Regions from separate parts of the Streptomyces sp. NPDC006458 genome, predicted to be linked through region 2. Evidence: riboswitches for the same ligand, from Rfam matches in the RefSeq annotation. Region 2 holds a riboswitch; each other region holds the start of a gene.

The links. A riboswitch is a leader RNA that binds a small molecule or an ion and turns the genes downstream of it on or off. The one in region 2 is predicted to bind cyclic di-AMP.
Positions count from the first base shown of each region.
Region 1: another riboswitch for cyclic di-AMP. It lies ahead of ABZZ79_RS26735 (peptidoglycan DD-metalloendopeptidase family protein); the one in region 2 lies ahead of ABZZ79_RS25350 (transglycosylase SLT domain-containing protein).
Region 3: another riboswitch for cyclic di-AMP. It lies ahead of ABZZ79_RS19370 (M23 family metallopeptidase); the one in region 2 lies ahead of ABZZ79_RS25350 (transglycosylase SLT domain-containing protein).
Region 4: another riboswitch for cyclic di-AMP. It lies ahead of ABZZ79_RS30005 (NlpC/P60 family protein); the one in region 2 lies ahead of ABZZ79_RS25350 (transglycosylase SLT domain-containing protein).

Region 1 covers NZ_JBEXPR010000021.1:68,219-73,872, reverse strand. Annotated here, with positions in the region: gene ABZZ79_RS26750 (XRE family transcriptional regulator) at 135-761, shown strand; gene ABZZ79_RS26745 (DUF6126 family protein) at 758-877, shown strand; gene ABZZ79_RS26740 (tyrosine-protein phosphatase) at 956-1,753, opposite strand; cyclic di-AMP (ydaO/yuaA leader) riboswitch at 2,394-2,559, shown strand; gene ABZZ79_RS26735 (peptidoglycan DD-metalloendopeptidase family protein) at 2,564-3,601, shown strand; gene ABZZ79_RS26730 (SGNH/GDSL hydrolase family protein) at 3,806-4,591, shown strand; gene ABZZ79_RS26725 (SIMPL domain-containing protein) at 5,368-5,654, shown strand, end outside.
Region 2 covers NZ_JBEXPR010000019.1:125,893-131,546, forward strand. Annotated here, with positions in the region: gene ABZZ79_RS25345 (CocE/NonD family hydrolase) at 1-1,094, shown strand, start outside; cyclic di-AMP (ydaO/yuaA leader) riboswitch at 1,365-1,544, shown strand; gene ABZZ79_RS25350 (transglycosylase SLT domain-containing protein) at 1,550-2,020, shown strand; gene ABZZ79_RS25355 (HAD family hydrolase) at 2,094-2,918, opposite strand; gene fahA (fumarylacetoacetase) at 3,258-4,469, shown strand; gene ABZZ79_RS25365 (M56 family metallopeptidase) at 4,674-5,612, shown strand.
Region 3 covers NZ_JBEXPR010000013.1:113,994-119,647, reverse strand. Annotated here, with positions in the region: gene ABZZ79_RS19385 (GNAT family N-acetyltransferase) at 1-1,637, opposite strand, end outside; gene ABZZ79_RS19380 (HPr family phosphocarrier protein) at 1,851-2,132, shown strand; gene ABZZ79_RS19375 (GntR family transcriptional regulator) at 2,347-3,042, opposite strand; gene ABZZ79_RS19370 (M23 family metallopeptidase) at 3,427-4,191, opposite strand; cyclic di-AMP (ydaO/yuaA leader) riboswitch at 4,204-4,367, opposite strand; gene ABZZ79_RS19365 (pitrilysin family protein) at 4,605-5,654, opposite strand, start outside.
Region 4 covers NZ_JBEXPR010000026.1:67,837-73,490, forward strand. Annotated here, with positions in the region: gene ABZZ79_RS29995 (hypothetical protein) at 185-538, shown strand; gene ABZZ79_RS30000 (tellurite resistance/C4-dicarboxylate transporter family protein) at 516-1,532, opposite strand; gene ABZZ79_RS30005 (NlpC/P60 family protein) at 1,798-2,976, opposite strand; cyclic di-AMP (ydaO/yuaA leader) riboswitch at 2,984-3,142, opposite strand; gene pcrA (DNA helicase PcrA) at 3,373-5,654, shown strand, end outside.

The DNA of each region.
Region 1 (5,654 bases), on a different contig from region 2:
AGCGCGACCGCCTCTGAAGGCGTGGGCCGCCCGCCAGTGCGAGGGCGGGGCTGCCTCTGAAGGCGTTGCCCCGAGCATTTGCCTCTGAGGCAAGAGATTTGCCGTAGAGGCAAGAATGCGGCTCAATGGAGGCCATGAGCTCTCCTGAGACCGGGCCCGTCCCGGAGGGGACCGCGGCCGACCTGCCCGCAGTCGCGCCCCAGCTGCGCGCCCTGCGCCGCCGCGCCTCCCTCACCCTGGAGACCGCGGCGCGTTCCGCCGGACTCTCGCCCGCGCATCTGTCCCGGCTGGAGACCGGGCAGCGCCAGCCGTCGCTGCCGATGCTGCTCGCGCTCGCCCGTGTCTACGGTACGACCGTCTCCGAGCTGCTCGGCGAGACGGTCGCCGACCGGGACGCCGTTGTGCGCGCCGCCGGCATGGAGCCGACCCGCGCGGGCGGCTGGACCTACTGGCAGGCCGGGGCGCCCGGACGTGGCATGCAGGCCCTGCGGGTGCATGTGCCGCACGGCTCCCAGGGCGACATCGTGCGCGTGCATCCCGGCGAGGAGTGGCTGCACGTCCTCCAGGGGCGGCTGCGGCTGCGTCTCGGTGACACCACCCATCTGCTCGGCCCCGGGGACAGCGCGCACTTCGACTCGCTGACCCCGCACCGCATCGCCGCCGAGGACGCGGGCGGCGTCGACCTCCTCTTCCTCCACACCCTGCTGCAGAGCCCCACGGCCGCGTTGTGCCTGGGACCCATGACGGGAGACATGCCATGAGCGACATCGAACAGAAGTTTCCCCGCACCCTCTGGGTGCGGCTGCTCATCTACATCGCGGCCGGGCACGTCTTCGCCGGGTTCCTGTATCTGCTGTTCGCGGTGGGCGCGAAGTAGGGGGCGCCTTCGGGCCCGTTCCCCAGGGGGCGTGGGCCCTGTTCGCGGGGCGGGCCCGGTGGCCGTGACGCGGCCGGGTCAGTCCAGCAGCCGGTCCCGCAGCCGCTCGCGGGTCTCGGGCGCGATGCCGAGGCCTCGCTCCAGGTAGCCGTCGACCCCGCCCCAGGTCTCCTCGATGGTCTCCATCGCCGCCGTGAGGTACTCGGCGCGGGCGTCGAACAGCGGGCTGAGCAGCTCCATGATCTCGGGCGAGTACGCGGAGACGGAGTCGCCGTTGCGGCGCACCTTGTAGCGGCGGTGCTTGGCGTTCGACTCCAGGTAGTCGGCGAGGATCGCGTCGCGCTCGACACCGATGGCCAGCAGGGTGACGGCCACGGAAAGGCCCGCGCGGTCCTTGCCCGCCGCGCAGTGCATCAGCGCGGGGACGCTGTCCTCGGCGAGGGCGTGCAGTACGCGTGAGTGCTCGCCGGTGCGCTCGCGGATGATCGTGCGGTACGAGGTGATCATCCGGTCGGCCGCCTTGCCGTCCGCCAGGATCGAGCGCAGCTGGTCCAGGTTCCCGTCGCGGACCATCTTCCAGAACTCGGCGCCGTCGGCCGGGTCGCTCAGCGGCAGATTGACGTTGCGCACACCGGGCAGGTCGACGTCCGGGCCCTCCAGCTTATGGTCGGCCCCGTTGCGGAAGTCGAAGATCGTGTGCAGACCGAGGGAGGAGAGGAAGGCGGTGTCCTCCGCGGTCGCGTGCGCGAGGTGGCCGCTGCGGTAGAGCGCGCCGTGGCGCACCCGGCGCCCGTCGACCGTCGGCAGTCCGCCCACGTCACGGAAATTGCGCACGCCTGCCAGCTCGGGCTCGGTGGACGGGACCTGCTGCGTCACGGGGGCTCCCTCCCGGTCGGACCCTTCGGCGCGGCTCGTCGACGGGCGTGCTCACGACGATACGACATGGCTTCCTGAGGCAACGAGTTGACGCCCGGGGGATCTCGGCAGCCTGTCGTGAGGTGCGGGCCCGTGCGGTTGTCAGGCCTGCTCGGGTACGGGGAGGAAGCAGCACCTCAGTGGGCTCACTTCGCGGCGTCGGGGGACAGCACCCTGGGTCAAATCGGGTCACAAGGTACGAAAGGTCTGAAACGGGCGAAGTTCTCCAAGGCGCCTCATCGCCGGCAATGCCGCCGGCGGTCTTGATGTGGCAGTTATCTGGCCGCGTCGCATCTGGGCCTTCTGTCCGAATTGGTGCCTTCATTCCAACTCGCGCTGGAATAAAGACACCTGGAGAGATGTCACGTGAGGAGCGTCATATCGGTGACCGTGAGTCGTTCGTCATGCTCACGTAATCGAAGTGCTTTTCAAGGGCATTTGAGAAACCCGACAAGGTCATATTGCACGGAGTGTGACCGGGAAACTCCCGAAGGGATCAAGAACTCACGCTTCGGGCGGAAACTCTTGCTTGTCCCTTTGCGTCTTGCTCGCTTACGTTCGCCACCGATCCGGACGGATGCCTAATCCTGCCGCCGACCGGAGCCCGCACCAACCCATCCGTGCACGGCAGGAGCGGGGGACCCACAGGTACATCCGCCTGTTTCCGGTCTCCGGATCTCAGGCTTGGGGTAAAGCCGCGCCTCGGCGCGACCGGACATCTCCAGTCCGCACCCGACAGCTCACCTCGCAGGCGCCGGAGAGGAATTCGACATGCCCGTGAAGGGTAAGCACCGTCGTCCCAAGGCCCTGCGCCTGACCCGTTCTCTCGCCGTCGCCGGAACCGGTGGCGCCGCTCTCGCCCTCCCGCTGCTCGCGGCCGGCGGCGCCAACGCCGCGACCGGGCAGACCGTTTCCCATCAGGCCGTCCAGTCGGCCGTCACGGTCGAGAAGTCCGCCGTGCAGTTCAAGGCCGCCGTGAAGGCCGCCGCGGCGAAGTCGGCCCCGCGCATCTACTCCGTGAAGGCCGGCGACTATCTCTCGAAGATCGCCACGGAGCAGAAGGTCAGCGGTGGCTGGCAGAAGCTCTACGAGGACAACCGCGCGGCCGTCGGCGGCGACCCGTCGCTGATCCACCCCGGCCTGAAGCTCACGCTCGGCAAGAAGGCGGCCGAGGCCCGGTCCGCGAAGCCGGCCGTGCCGCAGCAGTCCTCGCCGAAGCCCGCCGAGTCGCCGAAGCCCGCCGAGCCGTCGAAGCCCGCCGAGGCGTCGAAGCCCGCCGAGCCGTCGAAGCCCGCCGAGTCGCCGAAGCCCGCCGAGTCGCCGAAGCCCGCCGAGGCTTCCGCGGAGCAGTCCTCCTCCGGCGAGTCCACCGACGCCCAGACGACCACCACCACGGCGAGCGGCTTCAGCGCCCCCGTCTCCGGTGCGGGCGTCGGCACGGCCTACCGCGTGGCGGGCAGCATGTGGTCCAGCGGGTACCACACGGGCGCCGACTTCGTCGTCCCGACCGGCACCTCGCTGAAGTCCGTGGGCGCGGGCACCGTCGTCTCCGCGGGCTGGGGCGGCGCGTACGGCAACCAGGTCGTCGTCCGGCTGGCCGACGGCTACTACGCCCAGTACGCCCACCTGTCCTCGTTCTCCGTCTCGGCCGGTCAGTCCGTGACCGCCGGGCAGCAGGTCGGCCTCTCCGGTGCGACCGGCAACGTGACCGGCCCGCACCTGCACTTCGAGATCCGCACCACCCCGAACTACGGCTCGGACGTGGACCCGATCTCCTACCTCCGCTCGCACGGTGTCGCCATCGGCTGACACCCCTGCCGTTCAACCGCCGAAGGCCGGACCCCGATCCCCGGGTCCGGCCTTCGCCGTGTCCGGAGTTATTCCGCGGATGCCAAGACTTGACCAGTGGCTTATCTCACCGTCCGTCAACCCCTGCCTACGGTCGCGTAGGTCACATTCGAAGGGGAATCATGGTCCGACGTGGCAGACGATTCGAAGAACGACAGCAGATCAGTGATCGGGTCGTACGTGGCGGTGGGGGACAGCTTCACCGAGGGCGTCGGCGACCCCGGCCCCGACGGGGCGTTCGTGGGGTGGGCCGACCGGTTCGCGGTACTGCTCGCCGACCGGCGGCCCGAGGGCGATTTCGACTACACCAACCTCGCCGTGCGCGGGAAGCTGCTCGACCAGATCATGGCGGACCAGTTGCCGCGGGCCGTGGAACTCGCCCCCGACCTGGTCTCCTTCTGCGCGGGCGGCAATGACATCCTCCGGCCCGGTACCGACCCCGACGACGTCGCCGAGCGCTTCGAGCGGGCGATCGCCGCGCTGACCGAGGCGGCCGGCACGGTGCTGGTGACGACCGGCTTCGACACCCGCGGCGTCCCGCTGCTCAAGCACCTGCGCGGAAAGATCGCCACGTACAACGGGCATGTCCGGGCCGTCGCCGACCGGTACGGCTGCCCGGTCCTCGACCTGTGGTCCCTGAAGTCCGTCCAGGACCGCCGGGCCTGGGACGACGACCGGCTCCACCTCTCACCCGAGGGCCACACCCGTGTGGCCCTGCGCGCCGGGCAGACCCTCGGCGTCGACGTCCCCGCCGACCCCGAGCAGCCCTGGCCGACCCTGCCGCCCCGCGGCACGCTCGAGGTCCGCCGCGACGACGTCCACTGGGCCCGCGAGTACCTCGTCCCCTGGATCGGCCGCCGCCTGCGCGGGGAGTCCTCCGGCGACCACGTCACGGCCAAGGGCGCCCTGAGCCCGGACGACATCAGGCTCCGGATCGGCAAGGTGGCCTGACGGCCGACCCCTGCCGGGGGCGCGGAGCTCGCGCCCCCGGAGCCCCGGCGAACCACGCGCTGGACCATGGGCGACCCGGGGCCCGCGTTCCGCCGCCCCGGACCCGGGGGACGCCTCCGGGTCCGGGGCGGTGGCTTCGGACCCGGCTGGGTACCTGTCCACGTTCCGCCGTGCTTCCGTCGGCGGCCCGTGGCGTGGCCCGGGTCTGTCTGGGCGAGGGTCGTGGCGGGGGTCGGCCCGCGTACCGCTGTGCCTCTTGCGGTGTCCGGAGGGATGTCTCTGGATCCGGTCGGGGGAGGGTCGGTGTTCCGTCGTGGCGGTGGCGGTGGCGGTGGCGGTGGCGGTGGCTGTGGCGGTGGCGGTGGTCTGGGGGTGGCTTCGGGGTCGGCCGGGTAGCTGTCCGCCGCTTGCTTCCGTTGCGGTCCGGGGTCCGGGGTCCGGGGGCCGGGGTCCGTCGGCCGGAGGCCTGCCCGCGTTCCTCCTCCGCGCCTCCGACTGCAGCCGGAGCGATGGCCCTGGATCCGGTCGGGCACCGCCGGGGTCTGTCGGAGGACGACTGAATGAGGATGACTGCCCGCGCCCGCGGGCCGGTCGGCCGCCTGTCCGCGTCCCTCCGGGCTCCCTGGCAGCGCCCAGCGCCACGTCCCCGACCTGGCCGGATGGTCTCCCCGGAGGCGGCCAGAGAGGTGACCGCACGGGAGTGGTGCGCGCGGGTGGGGCGGGGGTGGTGCTGGGATGACCGCGACATCCCAGCGCACCCGAAAGGACCGGCCCATATGCCCCCCACAGCACCGCCCCGCACGACCGCCGCCCTCGCGGTCGTCCTGCTCGCCCTCGGCCTGCCGACCGCCGCCGCCCCCGCCGCCACCGCGCTCCCGGATCCGACGCCCGCCCCGGCGGTTTCCGCCCCGCACGCCTCGACCGTCACCGTGACCGGTGAGGGCAGCGCCACGACCGCACCCGACCTCGCGGTCGTCGGCGCCGGTGTGGAGTCCGTCGCCACGACGCCCCGCAAGGCGCTGGACGCCCAGAGCAAGGCGGCCACCGCGCTGCTGCGGGCCGC
Region 2 (5,654 bases):
CCCTGCGCTGGTGGGACCACTGGCTCAAGGACACCGACACGGGCGTGCTCGACGACCCGCCGCTGCGGGCGTACGTCGTCGACTCGCACCGCCCGGCCACGGTCCAGGCCGTACTGCCCGGCCGCTGGGCCGGCGAGCCCGGCTGGCCCTCGCCGAACGTGACCCAGGTGACGTACGCCCTCCAGGGCGCCCCCGTCGCCGTACGGTCCCCGATGCACACCGGCCTGGACGCCGGACGCTTCCGGCCCGTCGGCCACGACGCCGATCTGCCGCCCGACCAGCGCGAGGAGGACGCGCGGTCGGCGTGCTTCGAGTTCGAGGTGGGCGAGGAGACCTGGGTGCTGGGGCTGCCCCGGGTGCGGCTGCGGCTGACCGGCGAGGAGCCGCTCGGGCAGGTCGCCGCCCGGCTGTGCGACGTGGCGCCGGACGGGTCGTCGACGCTGGTGACGCGGGGAGTGCTGAGCCTGGCGGCGGGCCTGCCCCAGGAGCCGGTGTCCTTCGAGCTGGGTGCCACCGGATACGCCTTCCCGCCCGGCCACCGCATCCGGCTGGCGGTGTCCTCGGCGTACTGGCCCTGGGTCTGGCCCCGGCCGGGGTCGGCGGCCGGATTCGCCCTGGACCCGGCGGGGAGCACCCTGGAGCTGCCGGTGCGCAGCCGGGAGGTGCGCGAGGAGGTCGGCTTCGCGGAGCCGGAGCAGGCCGAGCCGCTCGGGGTGAGCCATCCGGCCACGCTGGACGAGCCACGGCCCGAACGGCTGGTGGTGCGGGACGTGGCCGAGGGCGAGTGGCGGCTGGAGACCGACCCGTGCCCGGACGGCACGCGCGCGTACCCCGACGGACTCGACGTCACCCAGGAGGCGCTGGAGACCTGCGCCATCCATGCCGACGACCCGCTGTCCGCCCGCACGCGCGCGAGGTGGTCGGTCCGGCTGCACCGGCCCGACCTGTCCTGGGACGTCACGGTCCGCGTCCGCTCGGAGATCGCCTGCGAGGGTGCGGACTTCGTCACCTCCGACGAGGTGGTCTGCACGGAGGGCGGCGAGGTGGTGTTCCACCGCACCTGGGAGAAGCGGATCCCACGGACGGTCGGTTGAGACGGAGTTGGGGCTTGATGTCCGAATTGCCGCTCTTGCGCTGGCGGTGAGTTGGCTCACTGCCGGGGCCGCACACCGGACCGCCCTCCCGGACGCCACGAGGGGCTCCCCGCCCTGCGATTGCGCGGAAACCGCCAAAAAGGATCAAGTGCACCAAAGGGTTTGGATCATGCCGGGTCGGTTCTTTGTGTGAATTCAGCACTTGTTTCGGTCATGCGCTGTCGCATACGTTCCGCCAGCCGGGCGGACGCCGAATCCTGCCGCCGCCCACAGCATCCGACGACCAATGCAGCGGCAGGAGCGGGGGACCCAGGCAGGTCGCCGGACCGAACGTCGTACCAGGTACGAGGCGCGGTACGGCTCGGGGTGAAGCCATGTCCGAAACGGGCACGGCCGGGCACCTTTCCGCCCGAACCCGACAGCTCACCTCGCAGGCGCCGGAGAGGAACACCCCCATGCCTGCGAACTCGCACGCCAACCGCCGCCCCCGTCTCGCCCGTGCCCTCGCCGCCGCCGGTGTCGGCGCCGCCGTGCTCGCGCTGCCGATCGTCGGCGCGACCACCGCCTCGGCCGCCCCCACGGCCACGACGGCCGCGACCGTCTACCCGAGCAACCTCGACGGCTGGATCCGTCAGTCGCTCGACGTCATGGCCCAGCACGGCATCCCGGGCACCTACGACGGCATCTACCGCAACGTCATGCGCGAGTCCTCGGGCAACCCCCTCGCCATCAACAACTGGGACTCCAACGCCGCCGCCGGCACGCCCTCGAAGGGCCTGCTCCAGGTCATCGACCCGACCTTCGCGGCGTACCACGTGCCCGGCACCGCGTTCGACCCGTACGACCCGGTCGCCAACATCACCGCCGCCTGCAACTACGCGGCCGCCCGCTACGGCTCCATCGACAACGTCTTCGGCGCCTACTGATCTCTCCGGCCGACTCCTACGATCCGAGCGATATATCCGACCTGACCCGGATTCACCCGGATCCAATCGGAAGTCAGCCGTAGAGCCGTTCGAGGACGACGGCGATGCCGTCGTCCTCGTTCGAGCGGGTGATCTCGTCCGCCACCGCCTTGAGTTCGGGGTGGGCGTTGGCCATCGCGACGCCGTACGCGGCCCAGTCGAACATGGGGATGTCGTTGGGCATGTCCCCGAAGGCGATGGTGTCCCGCGGGCTCAGGCCGAGATGCCGGGCCGCCAGCGCCAGGCCGGTCGCCTTGGTGACACCGCACGGCTGGAGCTCGACCGTGCCGGGCCCCGACATGGTGACCGTGGCCAGCGAACCCACCACCGAACGCGCGACCGTCGCCAACTCGTCGTCCCCCAGGGCGTGATGGCGCAGCAGCACCTTGCTGATCGGCTCGCACCACAGGTCGTCCCGGCGCTCGACGCGCAGCGCGGGCAGGGTGGGGTGCGGCATCGTGTAGCCGGGCTCGATGAGCGTGAGACCGTCGACGCCGTCCTGGTCCACGGCCGCGTACACCTGCCCCACCTCGGCCTCGATCTTGCCGAGCGCGGTCTCGGCCAGCTCCCGGTCCAGGGTGACGGACCACAACAGCCGGTCCGCACCGGCGTCGTAGAGCTGCGCGCCCTGTCCGCACACCGCGAGGCCCGTACTGCCCAGCTCCTCCAGCAGCGGACGCACCCTCGGAGCCGGCCGTCCGGTCACCACCAGATGCCGGGCGCCGGCGGCCTCCGCCAGCGCCAGAGCGGCACGCGACCGGTCGGAGAAAGTGTCGTCGCCGCGCAGCAGCGTGCCGTCCATATCGGTGGCGACGAGCGAGAAGGCGGTGCGGTCGGCATATTCGGTGGGTGCGGCCATGATCAGAGAATACGGACACCGCGCCCCTGCGACCCCGCGTGATCCGGACTACGCCATGCGCCTCTTCGAGCTCACACGCCTCTTCAACTCCCTTTCGCGCTCAGGCATTTCACCCCCAAGTGGGGCCGACCGGATCGTCGGGCACGGTGGCCCGGCACGGTTCGACGCGGTTCGACAGGCTTCGACGTGCTTCGACGCGGCCGGGAATCTCCGGTGGCTCCGCCTGACCACGCCGGTCGGCTCGGCCGTAACGTGTGGCCCAGTCACGTGCCGTCCGAACGCGCGGCACGCGAGCGCACGGCACCGCACACGGCACGCACGAGAGTGAGGCAGAACCGCATGCCCCCCTTCGATGTCCCCGAGGGCGACCCCTTCGGTCCGCACAACCTTCCGTACGGCGTGTTCTCCACCAGAGACCCGCACGAGCGGACCGTCGGCGTCCGGCTCGGTGACCACGTCCTCGACGCGGGCGCGGCGGCCCGGGCCCTCGGCTCCCCCTACGCCGCGCTGCTCGCCCAGCCGTCCCTGGACCGGCTGCTGGCCGCCGGCCGCACCGCCTGGTCGGACGTCCGGCGCGCGCTCACCGCGTGGGTGACGGTGCCCAGTTACCGCGAGACCGTCGAGCCCCTGATGCACCCGCTCGACTCGGTGACCCTGCACCTGCCCTTCACGGTCGCGGACTACGTCGACTTCTACGCGTCCGAGCACCACGCCCGCAACGTCGGCCAGATCTTCCGTCCCGACGCCGAGGACTCCCTCACCCCGAACTGGAAGCACCTGCCGATCGGCTACCACGGCCGCTCCGGCACGGTCGTGGTCTCCGGCACCGACGTCGTACGGCCCTCCGGCCAGCGCAAGGCCCCGGCCGACCCCGCCCCGGTCTTCGGCCCGTCCGTGCGCCTGGACATCGAGGCCGAGGTCGGCTTCGTCGTCGGCACGCCGTCCACGATGGGCAGCCCGGTGCCGCTGGCCGGCTTCCGCGACCACGTCTTCGGTCTGTGCCTGCTCAACGACTGGTCCGCCCGCGATCTGCAGGCATGGGAGTACGTCCCCCTCGGCCCCTTCCTCGGCAAGTCCTTCGCCACCTCGGTGTCGGCGTGGATCACCCCGCTGGAGGCCCTGGAGGAGGCCCGCGTCGCCGCCCCGGAGCGCACCCACCCCCTGCTGCCCTACCTCGACGACGCCGACGAGGAGCCCTACGGCTACGACCTGCGCATCTCCGTGGCGGTCAACGGTCAGCTCATCTCCGAACCTCCCTTCTCCACCATGTACTGGACCGCCGCCCAGCAGCTGGCCCACATGACCGTCAACGGTGCCTCCCTGCGCACCGGTGACCTCTACGGCTCCGGCACGGTCAGCGGCCCTGCCGAGGCCCAGCGCGGCTCCCTCCTGGAGCTGACCTGGAACGGCCGCGACGCCTTCGAACTCCCCGACGGCAAGCGCACGTTCCTGGAGGACGGCGACATCGTCACCCTCACGGCCTGGGCCCCCGGCCCGGACGGCGTCCGGGTGGGCCTGGGCGAGGTCACCGGGCGGATCGTGGCGGGCTGAACCGGGTTCGCGGACTGAACCGGGATCCGCAGAGGCCGGGCGGTCCGGGAGCGGGCGGGCTCCGGCCGCTCCCGGATCCCCTCCCGCCCGATTCCTTACGCACACCGCTCGCCGCCGTCATACTGGCGGCGAGCGGATCCCCCGCGCGCACACCGAGGCACCGCACACCCGCCCTACTCCCGATCAGGATCCGGAGCCCGTGGCATGACCGTCTGCCTGCTCCTGCTGGGCGTTCTCGCCCTGACGGCCGCCGTGCCGGTTCCCCGCGCGCTGACCCGGGCCGCCTGGCCCGAGCGGGAGCCCGTGGTCGCACTGTGGGTGTGGCAGTGCCTCGTCGCGACCGTCCTGCTGTGCTGCCTCGCCGCTCTCACGCTGAGCGCCGCCGCCGTCTTCCAGACCGTCCGCGTCCATGTCTTCGCCCCGGCACCCGCCGAGGTCACGGCCGCCTACGACCTCTCCGCCGCCCCGCCCTGGGCGACCGCCATCACCGTCCTGCTGGCCTGCGGGGCCGCCTGGACCACCGCGATGCTGGCCCGTGAGCTGGTGGAGGCCCGCCGGCGGCGCGGACTGGCCCGCGAACATCTGCGCGAGCGCGCCCCCGACCTGCCCGCCGGGCTCCCCGCCGCCCGCGGGCCCCTGCTGGTGCTGGAGGACGAGTACCCCGACGCCTGGTGGATGCCGGGCAGCCCGCCCCAGCTGGTCGTCACCACCGGTGCGCTGCACCGCCTCACCGACCATCAGCTGGACGCCGTGCTCACCCATGAACGCGGGCACGCCCGCGCCCACCACGACTGGCTGCTGCATCTGTCGACGGCCCTGGCCACCGGCTTTCCCCGGGTGCCGCTGTTCGCCCACTTCTGCGACCAGACCCGCCGTCTGGTGGAGCTCGCCGCCGACGACACGGCCTCCCGCCGGTGCGGCCATCTGACCGCGGCCCTGGCCCTGATCGAGCTGAACCAGCACCGTGGCGTCCTGTCCTGCGCCTCCAGCAACCGCCTGCTGCGCGAGCGCGTGGACCGCCTGCTCCAGCCGCCGCCCCGTCTGGACCTCGGCCGCCGTGCCCTGACGACGACGGTCGCGGCCCTGGTGCCGCTGCTCCCGCTGCTGATCACCTTCGCGCCGGGGCTGACCGCACTGAACTGACCAGGTCGTCCGGCCACAGCGGGAGGCCACGGCGACCGGCCA
Region 3 (5,654 bases), on a different contig from region 2:
GTCGTCAGGTCCAGCGGCGGCAGCGGCCGCAGGTCCTGGGACAGGCACGCGTCGTAGGTCAGCAGCCCGAGGGACTCGGAGTTCCCGAGGATCGCCACCCGGGGGCCGCCCGGCAGCGGCTGGCGCGCGAGCAGCAGCCCCGCGTCGACCAGCTCGGTGATCGTGTCGACCCGGATCACCCCGGCCTGCCGCAGCAGCGCGGACACCGTGTCGTGCGGCAGCCGCGTCGCCCGTACCGCGTGGCCCTGCGGGGCGGCGCCGCCGTGCCGGGCGCCCTGCACGACGACCAGTGGCTTCATCGCCGCCGTCCGCCGCGCGAGGCGGGTGAACTTGCGCGGGTTGCCGATGGACTCCAGATACATCAGGGCGACGTCGGTGTCCGGGTCGTCGTACCAGTACTGCACGACGTCGTTGCCGGAGACGTCCGCGCGGTTGCCGGCCGAGACGAAGGTGGACACACCGGTGACGCCGGTGACGCCGCCGCCGCGCCGGTGCAGCCGGGACAGCAGCGCGACGCCGATGGCCCCGGACTGGGTGAACAGCCCGATGCGGCCGGGCCGGGGCGGTTCGGGCGCGAGGGAGGCGTTCAGGCTGACCTCGGGCGAGGTGTTGATGATCCCGAAGGCGTTGGGCCCGATGATCCGCATGCCGTACGCGCGCGCGTGGCGGACGAGTTCACGCTGACGCGCGCGGCCGTCGGGCCCGCTCTCGGCGTACCCGGCGGAGATCACCACGAGTCCCTGCACCCCGTGTTCGCCGCACTCGGTGACGACGTCGGGCACGCGTCCGACGGGCACGGCGACGACCGCGAGGTCCACCGGCCCGGGGATGTCCCGCACCGAGCGGTGGGCCGGCACCCCGTCGAGTTCATTCAGGTCCTCGGGGAAGGCCCGGTTGACGGCGTACAGGTGTCCGGTGAAGCCCGCTTCCCGGATGTTGCCGAGGATGCCGCGGCCCACGCCGCCGGGGGTGCGGCCGACGCCGACGACGGCGACGGAACCCGGGGCGAGCAGCCGCCGCACGGACCGCGCCTCGGCGCGCTGCTCCCGCGCGCGCTGCACGGCGAGCGAGCGGTCGGTGGGTTCGAGGTCGAACTCCAGGCGTACGACACCGTCCTCGAAGCTGCGCTTCTGGGTGTACCCGGCGTCGGTGAACACCTTGATCATCTTGTTGTTGGCGGGCAGCACCTCGGCGGCGAACCGGCGGATGCCGCGCTCGCGGGCGACGGCCGCGACATGCTCCAGCAGGGCGGAGGCGACACCGCGGCCCTGGTGGGCGTCCTGCACCAGGAACGCCACCTCGGCCTCGTCGGCGGGGGCCGAGGCGGGTCGGCCGTCGGCGCCGATGCGGTCGTAGCGCACGGTCGCGATGAACTCGCCGCCGACGGTGGCCGCGAGGCCCACCCGGTCCACGAAGTCGTGGTGGGTGAAGCGATGGACGTCCTTGGCGGAAAGACGTGGGTAGGGCGCGAAGAAGCGGTAGTACTTCGACTCGTCGGAGACCTGCTCGTAGAAGCTGACCAGTCGCTCGGCGTCGTCGACGGTGATGGGGCGCACGCGCGCGGTGCCGCCGTCGCGCAGCACCACGTCGGCCTCCCAGTGGTCGGGGTACTCCTGCCGGTCCGGCGCGCTCTGCATGGGCCCCAGCGTACGGCTCGCGTACGACAACGGCGCGGGGCAGTCTGTGGAGGAAACACGCCGGGCCGAGGCCGCGGTCCGGCGACCGCGGCGGTATGGGACGGAGGGCCGTTCCCCGTCCCCAGGGCCACGGGACGGAGGACCGTTCCGGGCACCCCGCACAGTGTGGAACACTGGTCTAGACAACCCTGAGAAAGTGAAGGGCAGCATCACATGGCTGAGCGCCGCGTCAACGTCGGCTGGGCCGAGGGTCTCCACGCCCGCCCCGCCTCCATCTTCGTCCGAGCCGCCACGGCCGCAGGCGTCCCGGTGACGATCGCCAAGGCCGACGGCAACCCCGTCAACGCGGCCTCCATGCTGGCCGTCCTCGGCCTGGGCGCCCAGGGTGGCGAGGAGATCGTGCTCGCCTCCGACGCCGAGGGCGCGGCCGCCGCTCTCGACCGTCTGGCGAAGCTGGTCTCCGAGGGTCTTGAGGAGCTTCCCGAGACCGTCTGAGCGGCCCGAGCAGCTCACCCCGAAGCCGCGTCACCCGTCCGGGCGACGCGGCTTCACCGTTTCCCGGAACGGCACCAGAATTCATCGAAGAGAGGCGAGGGAATTCCCCGGGCATGCCTTTGAGCGCACAGCCGGAATTATCGGCGCACGCGAAGAAGGGCAGCGGAAAGACACCTCCACCACGAATATCTCCTCTTTGTATACGGTGCGCTTGTTAATGCCGCAGGCCCGACATGTTTACGGAATGTTGCGAAGTCCTCACCCGGTCGCCGCGGTCCGCCGATCCGGGAATACGCAGCCGGTGCGCCGCGCTCGCCCGTTCGGCGTGCAGCGCGGTGATCGCCCGCGCGCGTTCGCTGTCGCCGCGCGCCACGGCGTCCACGATCGCGCCGTGCTCGGCCCAGGACTCCACCGGACCGGCCGGCGGCTCCACGGAGTACATCCAGGCGATCTTGTGCCGCAGCTGGGTCAGCACGGAGATCAGGGCGGGGCTGCCGGAGGCCTGGGCGAGCGTCTCGTGGAACCAGCTCCCCAGGGACCGCAGATCGTCGCTGCTGCCGCGCCTGGCTCGCTCCTGGCCCAGTCGCACGAGACCGCGCAGCACCTTCAGATGGGCCTCGGTGCGCCGCTGGGCGGCCCGGGAGGCGCCGAGCGGCTCCAGCAGCATGCGCATCTCCAGGAGGTCCGCCGCCTCCTGCTCGGTGGGTTCGGCGACGCAGGCGCCCGCGTGCCGCCGGGTCACCACGAACCCCTCCGCCTCCAGCGTGCGCAGGGCCTCCCGGACGGGGACGCGCGAGACGCCGTAGCGCCGCGCCAGGACGTCCTCGGTGAGCCGGCTGCCGCGTTCGTAGACACCCGCGATGATGTCGTCCCGGATCGCCGTGCACACCGAGTGCGCCGGAACACGCATGACCGACCTCCGCATTAATCCCCATGAAACGTCGACGATTGACGTGTGTTCAGCGACTCTATTGCAATCACGCCGCATTTCCGAAGGCAGGCCGGAATCCATGAATACTTTTTGGACATACGACCGTCCCGGACAGCCGAATCGAACGCTCCGGCGACGGGCGGCGAACACGCTGACGACGGGAGCGAGGCTCCCTCGACGGGATCGGGACTCCGGGCGGCAGGAACGCCGAAAGCCCCGGCCGTGACGGCCGGGGCTTTCGGGACGAGATGCGCGAGTGACGACTAGCGCGGATCACTACATATGCGGATCACTACGTACGCAGGTCGCGGCGTCCGCAGGTCATGACGTACACGGGTCGCGACGTACGTGCCGGTGCGGGGATCAGAGGTTCACGCCGTGCGAGCGCAGGTAGGAGATCGGGTCGATGTCCGAGCCGTACTCCGAGGTCGTGCGCGCCTCGAAGTGCAGGTGCGGGCCGGTGACGTTGCCGGTTGCGCCGGACAGGCCCAGCTGCTGGCCCGGGACGACCGTCTGGCCCACCGAGACGGCGATGGAGGACAGGTGGCCGTACTGGGTGTAGGTGCCGTCGTGCATCCGGATCACCACCTGGTTGCCGTACGCGCCGCCCCAGCCCGCCTCGACGACGGTGCCCATGCCGACGGCCTGGACGACCGTGCCGCTGGCGGCGTGGAAGTCGACACCGGTGTGACTGCCGGAGGACCACACGGCGCCGCCCGTGCGGTAGCCGGTGGAGACGTAGGAGCCGGCGATCGGCGACACGAAGGTGTTCAGTCGCTTGCGCTCGGCCTCGCGGGCGGCACGCTCCTCGGCCTCACGGGCCGCCTCGGCCCGTGCCTCGGCGCGCTTCTTGGCGGCGGCCTCGGCTCGCTGCTCGGCGAGCGCCTCCTCGGCGGCCTGCTTCTGCGCGGCGGCCTGGGCGTCGATCTGGTCGGCGACGCTGTCGCCGATGGTGACGACCGGCAGCAGGCCCGTCTGCTCGGCCTCGGGCTCGGCCGCGAGAGCCGGTGCGGCCAGGGTGCCGATGACGCCGGTGGTGGTGAGCGCCGCGACGCCCGCCGCGCGGACGGTGCCGCGCTGCATCCGGCTGGGACGACGATGCTTCCCGGTGGCGCGGGTGAACGCCATGTAGTGGCTGGTCCTTTCCTTCCCTCTCGCCTACCGGGTTAGCTGACGGGTTCGGAGCAGGAAGGTCTCCTACGGACCCCCTCGCCTGAGCGCGGGCGTCCGATTCACCCCAGGGACTGCGATGGGTCCCCGGCTCCCCTGGCTCGCGCCGTGGGGGGACTCGGCGATGACTGTCCGGTGCCGCGGATGCGGCGCACTGCCTGACGAACAGCCCGCATGACGCTAAGGGGCCGGTCTTTCAATCCTCAAACCGATCAGAGGTTTTGTAGCGCACGCCACAGGGCAGAAGGGCTCCCTCTCCCGCAATCCCTCACCAATTCAGACAAAAACGGGCCCTGGTGACGCTCCGGTCACCAGGGCCCCACGCGCGCTTGACGTGAATCTCACCGCCACGCGCGCGTGCCCGCACGTCCCTACTCGGCCGTCACGACGGTGACTTCACCGATCCCGAGGGCCTCGACCGGCTCCTTGATCTGCGCCGCGTCACCGACGAGGACCGTCACCAGCCGGTCCACCGGGAAGGCGTTCACGACGGCCGCCGTGGCCTCCACCGTGCCGGTGACGGCGAGCTGCTGATACAGCGTCGCCTGGAAGTCGTCGGCCAGGTGCTGCTCGACCTGGTCGGCCAGCGTGCCCGCGACGGCGGCGGCGGTCTCGTACTTCAGCGGCGCCACACCGACCAGGTTCTGTACGGCGACGTCCCGCTCGGCGTCGGTCAGGCCCTCCGCCGCCAGCGTGCGCAGCACCGTCCACAGATCCGCCAGGGCGGGGCCGGTGTTCGGGGTGTCGACGGAACCACTGATGGCCAGTAGCGACACGCCCGAGCCGTCGGGCGCGGAGCGCAGCACCTGGCCGAACGACCGCACGCCGTAGGTGTAGCCCTTCTCCTCGCGCAGGACGCGGTCCAGGCGGGAGGTGAGGGTGCCGCCCAGGCAGTACGTGCCGAGCACCTGCGCGGGCCACACACGGTCGTGCCGGTCGGACCCGGCGCGGCCGATGAGCAGCTGGGTCTGCACGGCACCGGGCCGGTCCACGATGACGACCCGGCCGGTGTCGTCGGCGGTCACCGCGGGGACCGGCCGGGGCGCGGCCTTGGAGCCCGTCCAGGCGCCCAGGGTGTCGCCGAGCAGGGCGTCCAGGTCGATGCCTTCCAGGTCGCCGACGACCACCGCGGTGGCGGTGGCGGGGCGCACGTGCCGCTCGTAGAAGGCGCGCACGGCCGCGGAGTCGATCGCGGTGACCGTCTCCTCGGTGCCCTGGCGCGGGCGGGACATGCGCGAGGCCGTCGGGAACAGCTCCTTGGAGAGCTCCTTGGCCGCGCGCCGGCCCGGGTTGGCCAGCTCGTGCGGGATCTCGTCGAGGCGGTTGCGCACCAGCCGCTCGATCTCGCTGTCGGCGAAGGCGGGCGCCCGCAGCGCGTCGGCGAGCAGGCCGAGCGCCTTGGCCAGCCGGGAGACGGGGAC
Region 4 (5,654 bases), on a different contig from region 2:
CGGACCGGTAGGTGACCGCATATGACCGGGGACTGGGACCGGGGCGCTCGACTTCACGGACTGCGATGACCGAAGTCGGTGTTCCGGGGCCCGTGGGCGAGGCCGGGTGCTATGGAACGCATATATGCAGGGGCGGGCAGGCCGGTGTGAGAGGGCGGGCGGGCCCTGGTTAGGCTCCGGCCTCATGGACGTACTCATCCATCTCTTCGTGGGCCTGCACATCATCGGCATCGCCTCGCTCCTGGGCGGCTTCCTCACCCAGATGAAAGCGATGGGCCGGGGCACCGCGCGCTTCGTCCCGGCGATGCTGCACGGCGCCCTGACGATGCTGGTCACCGGTGTGATCCTGGTCGGCCTCAACCAGGCCGACGACCAGCCGGTGAACAACATCAAGGTGGGCGTGAAGCTGGCCCTGCTGATCGTGATCCTGGGCCTCGTCTATGTGAAGCGGGACGAGGAGACGGTGGACAAGCGCCTGTTCGGGCTGGTCGGCCTGCTGACCACGGTGAACGTCTTCATCGCCGTGCTCTGGACCTGACCCCTTCCGAAGCGTGCCGCGGGGCCCGGTCGCCGCGCAGCTCGGCCCGCGCCGCCGCGACGGCCAGGACGGCCACCGCCAGCCAGACGGCCATGGCGATCCACAGCAGCACCTGCCCCGGGCCCTTGAGCCACGGGATGTCGACGGCGGCGGACACGGACAGCATCGCCGCCGCCGTCATGCCCATCGGGAAGACGGTGCACCAGCGTCTGACGTCGTAGCCCGGCCGCGGCCACCCCACCTCGGCGGCGAGCAGGACCGCGTAGCAGGCGACGTCGAGCACGAGCAGGGTGAGGGTGACCGAGCGCAGGACGTCGAAGTCGTCCTCGTTCCACAGGTAGAGCCGCGCGCTGTCGGCGGCGATCAGCTTCGACCCGGCCAGCGCGGAGACGGCCAGTGCGCCGCCCGCGATCCAGTGGTCTCCGGCTCCCTCGGTCACCTGGCGCAGATCGAAGCGGGCCAGCGCGAAGCCGTACCCGACCAGGCCGCACCAGAACAGCACCATGGCGGCGCGCGCGAGCCAGCCCACCGCCTCCGCCCCCGCCAGGGTCGCCCCCAGCACGGCGAGCCCCTGCGTGGCCACGCAGCCCAGGAACACCGCTCCCGGCATCCGCTGCTTCCAGTGCCCGACCACGTCCACCAGCAGCAGCGGCCACAGCAGCGCGGCCAGCGCCAGCAGCGCGTAGGCCAGGGACTGCCAGCCCAGCGTGGAGAAGCGGGTACCCAGCACGGTCGTCGCGGCCACCGCCGTGAGCGCCGCCGGGGACCCCGCCTCGTCGAGCCACCGCTGCCGCTCCCGCAGCAGCCGTACGACGAAGTCGGCCGCCAGTCCCAGCCAGGCGAGGCAGGCCAGGACGAGCAGGATCCGCGACAGCGCCTCGTAGCCGGACAGATGCAGTCCGACCGACAGGATGCCGGTCGCCATCACGGCGGCCCCGGCCGCGGGCGGACGCCGCGCCCACCAGGCGCGCAGGGAAGTGGTGGTACCGGGCATGCGCCCGATGCTAGGAACCAGCCCGCGCCGCGCACGCGGGCCACGCGCGCAGGCGCGGACGAATCCAAGCGGTCCCGCCGAACAGCCCACACCGGCCGCGCCCGGGCCCGCCTCCGCCCACGCGCGCGTGCCGGGCGCACGGCCCTTCACGCGCGCGTGCCGAAAGGAAACGACGCCCTCACGCGCGCGTGAGGGCGGAAACGATGCCCTGCACGCGCGCGTGGCGAACCGTTCGGCCCTCACGCGCGCGTGCCGCGCTCGTTCGTCAGGCCGGCCGCACCACGCTGTGGATCGAGGACTCGCCGTCGTAGTAGATCGACTCCTCGCGGACGTAGGCACCCGGCTTCGGGGCGTGGATCATCATGCCGTTGCCGATGTAGAGGCCGACGTGGCTGATGTCGTCGTAGAAGAAGACGAGGTCGCCGGGCTGGGCGTCGGCCAGGGAGACCGTGGTGCCCGCGCCGACCTGGTCCCAGGTGGTGCGCGGGAGGTCGACGCCGGCGGCCTTCCAGGCGGCCTGGGTGAGGCCGGAGCAGTCGTAGGAGTCGGGCCCGGTCGCGCCCCACACGTACGGCTTGCCGATCTGGGTGCGGGCGAAGGCGAGCGCCTTGTCGGCCTTCGAGGAGTACGAGGAGTCCGGCGCGGGCGTGGACGGCGTCTCGGAAGTGGAGGGCGACGGGCTCGGCTCCGCCTCCTGCTGGGCCGCGGCCTCGGCGGCCTCCCGCTCGCGCTGCTCCTCGGCCTGCTGCGCGGCGAGCTCGGCGGCCTTGCGGGCGGCCTCCTCGCGCTGCTTCTCCTCGATGGCCGCGAGCCGGGCCTTCTCCTCGGCGGTCAGCTGCGACAGCAGCTCGCGCGCGTCGGAGAGCTTCTTCTGGACGGTGGCCTTGGCCGTCTTCAGCTCGGTCTGCGAGTCGGTCAGCGTCGCGAGGCTCTCGGTGGCCTCACGGCGCTTCTCCATGGTCGCGGACTGCTGGGTGACGTAGTCGTCGACCGCATCCTTCTGACGGCCGGTCAGACGGTCCATCAGCTGGCTCTGGTCGAAGTAGTCCTGCGGGGTGTCGGCGAGCAGGAAGGTCGCCGTGTCGGGCGCGGCGGCGCCGGTGCGGTACTGGGCGGCGGCGAAGGAACCGAGTTCCTCGCGCGCCTCGTTGAGCTTCTGGGTGCGCTCGGCCACGTCGTCCAGGAGGGTGTCGACGCGCTTGCGCTGCTTGGTGGTCCGCTCCTTGGCGGAGTTGTACTTCTCGGTCGCCGACTCCGCCTGACGGTAGAGATCGTCGACCTTCTTCTCGACTTCCTCCAGGCTCGGCCGGTCGTCGTCCGAGGGGGCGGCGTTGGCCGTCTGGGACAGCAGGGCCACGGAGGTGAGGGCCGCCGTGGCCAGGGCGGGGGTCCGTATGCCTGCGACACGCGTCCCGGCGGGACGCGGCTTGCGGTGCGACGCCAAGAGAGGCGACTCCTTCCATCGGCCGCCTACCGAGTTAGCTGTCGGGTTCGGGCGGGTGGTTCGGAAGGGTTGCCCTACGGCTCGCTCCCGTGCGGGAGTGGGCCGATTCACCCCGGGATCGTTGGGTCCCCGGCTCCGGGCGTACCGGACTCGGCGGAGGCGGTACGGCCCGGCGTCGTTCGCCGGAGGGGGTCGTACGGCCTGCCCGGAACCGTAGCCAACTCGTGTGGTGCGTGTGAAGGTTGGTGGGTGATATGCCCGATACATTTTTGTGACCTCGACCTGGGCGGTCCGGTATCGGCGCTGGCGGTGTCAGCGAGGTCACGTAGGGTGGCGGCCGGGGAGTTCCCGGGACGGCAACCGGTTGTCAGTGGGGCCGCCTAGACTCGGAGAGCGATGAGCAGCCTCTTTGACGACAGCTTCCTGGCGAACCTCCAGGCCCCTCGCGGGCACGAGGAGGAGCACCCGCCGCCGCCCGAGGACGAGCATGCTCCGGAGCCCGTTCCGGAGGATCTGTTCGGCGGGAAGTTCGACGTGCCCCCGGACCGGGACGAGTACTACCGCGACGGCGCCCCGCGGCCGGTGATCGACGCGGCGGCACTGCTGGACGGGCTGAACGACAACCAGCGGGCCGCGGTCGTCCACTCCGGCTCCCCGCTGCTCATCGTGGCCGGTGCCGGCTCCGGCAAGACCCGTGTGCTCACCCACCGCATCGCCCATCTGCTCGCCGAGCGGGACGTGCACCCGGGCCAGGTCCTCGCGATCACCTTCACCAACAAGGCCGCGGGCGAGATGAAGGAGCGCGTCGAGCAGCTCGTCGGCCCGCGGGCGGGCGCGATGTGGGTGATGACCTTCCACAGCGCGTGCGTGCGCATCCTGCGCCGCGAGTCCAAGAAGCTCGGCTTCACGTCGTCCTTCTCGATCTACGACGCCGCCGACTCCAAGCGACTGATGGCCCTGGTCTGCCGCGACCTGGACCTCGACCCCAAGCGCTTCCCGCCGAAGTCCTTCAGCGCCAAGATCAGCAACCTGAAGAACGAGCTGATCGACGAGGAGGACTTCGCCGCCCAGGCCGCCGACGGCTTCGAGAAGACCCTCGCCCAGGCCTACGCGATGTACCAGTCACGGCTGCGCGAGGCGAACGCCCTCGACTTCGACGACCTGATCATGACGACGGTCAATCTGCTGCGCGCCTTCCCGGACGTCGCCGAGCACTACCACCGCCGCTTCCGGCACGTCCTGGTCGACGAGTACCAGGACACCAACCACGCCCAGTACGCACTGGTGCGCGAGCTGGTGGGCACCAGGGAGCACCCGGTCGACGTACCGCCCAGCGAGTACGACGTGCCGCCCGCCGAGCTCTGCGTCGTGGGTGACGCCGACCAGTCGATCTACGCCTTCCGCGGCGCGACCATCCGCAACATCCTCCAGTTCGAGGAGGACTACCCGGACGCGACGACGATCCTGCTGGAGCAGAACTACCGCTCCACCCAGACGATCCTCTCCGCGGCCAACGCGGTCATCGAGCGCAACGAGTCCCGCCGCCCCAAGAACCTGTGGACCAACGCGGGCGCGGGCGCGCAGATCACCGGCTATGTCGCCGACACCGAGCACGACGAGGCGCAGTTCGTCGCCGACGAGATAGACCGCCTCACGGACGCGGGCGAGGCCAAGGCCGGGGACATGGCGGTCTTCTACCGCACCAACGCCCAGTCCCGTGTCTTCGAAGAGGTCTTCATCCGGGTCGGCCTGCCCTACAAGGTCGTCGGCGGTGTCCGCTTCTACGAGCGCAAGGAGGTCCGGGACGTCCTGGCCTATCTGCGGGTGCTGGCCAACCCGGAGGACTCCGTCCCGCTGCGGCGCATCCTCAACGTGCCCAAGCGAGGCATCGGCGAGCGCGCCGAGGCGATGATCGACGCCCTGTCCCAGCGGGAGAGGATCAGCTTCCCGCAGGCGCTCAAGCGAGTCGACGAGGCGTACGGCATGGCCGCCCGGTCGACCAACGCGGTCAAGCGGTTCAACACGCTGATGGAGGAACTCCGGACGATCGTGGAGTCCGGCGCGGGACCGGCCACCGTCCTGGAGGCCGTCCTCGAACGCACCGGGTATCTGGCCGAGTTGCAGGCCTCCACCGACCCGCAGGACGAGACCCGCATCGAGAACCTCCAGGAACTCGCCGCCGTGGCACTGGAGTTCGAGCAGGAGTCGGAGGAAACCCCGGGCGGGCTGTCGGACTTCCTGGAGCGTGTCGCGCTGGTCGCCGACTCCGACCAGATCCCCGACGAGGACGAGGAAGGCTCCGGCGTCATCACCCTGATGACCCTGCACACCGCCAAGGGCCTGGAGTTCCCCGTCGTCTTCCTGACCGGCATGGAGGACGGCGTCTTCCCGCACATGCGGGCCCTCGGCCAGACGAAGGAGCTGGAGGAGGAACGCCGCCTCGCCTACGTCGGCATCACGCGCGCGCGTGAGCGGCTGTATCTCACGCGCTCGACGTTGCGCAGCGCGTGGGGGCAGCCGTCGTACAACCCGCCCTCCCGCTTCCTGGAGGAGATCCCGCCCACGCATCTGCAGTGGAAGCGCACGGGGGCGACCGCGCGCGTCTCCTCAGGCCCGGTCTCCGGGATCGCCGCTTCGCTGTCCTCCTCCCGCTCGCGCTCCTCGGCGGCGGGTGCCTC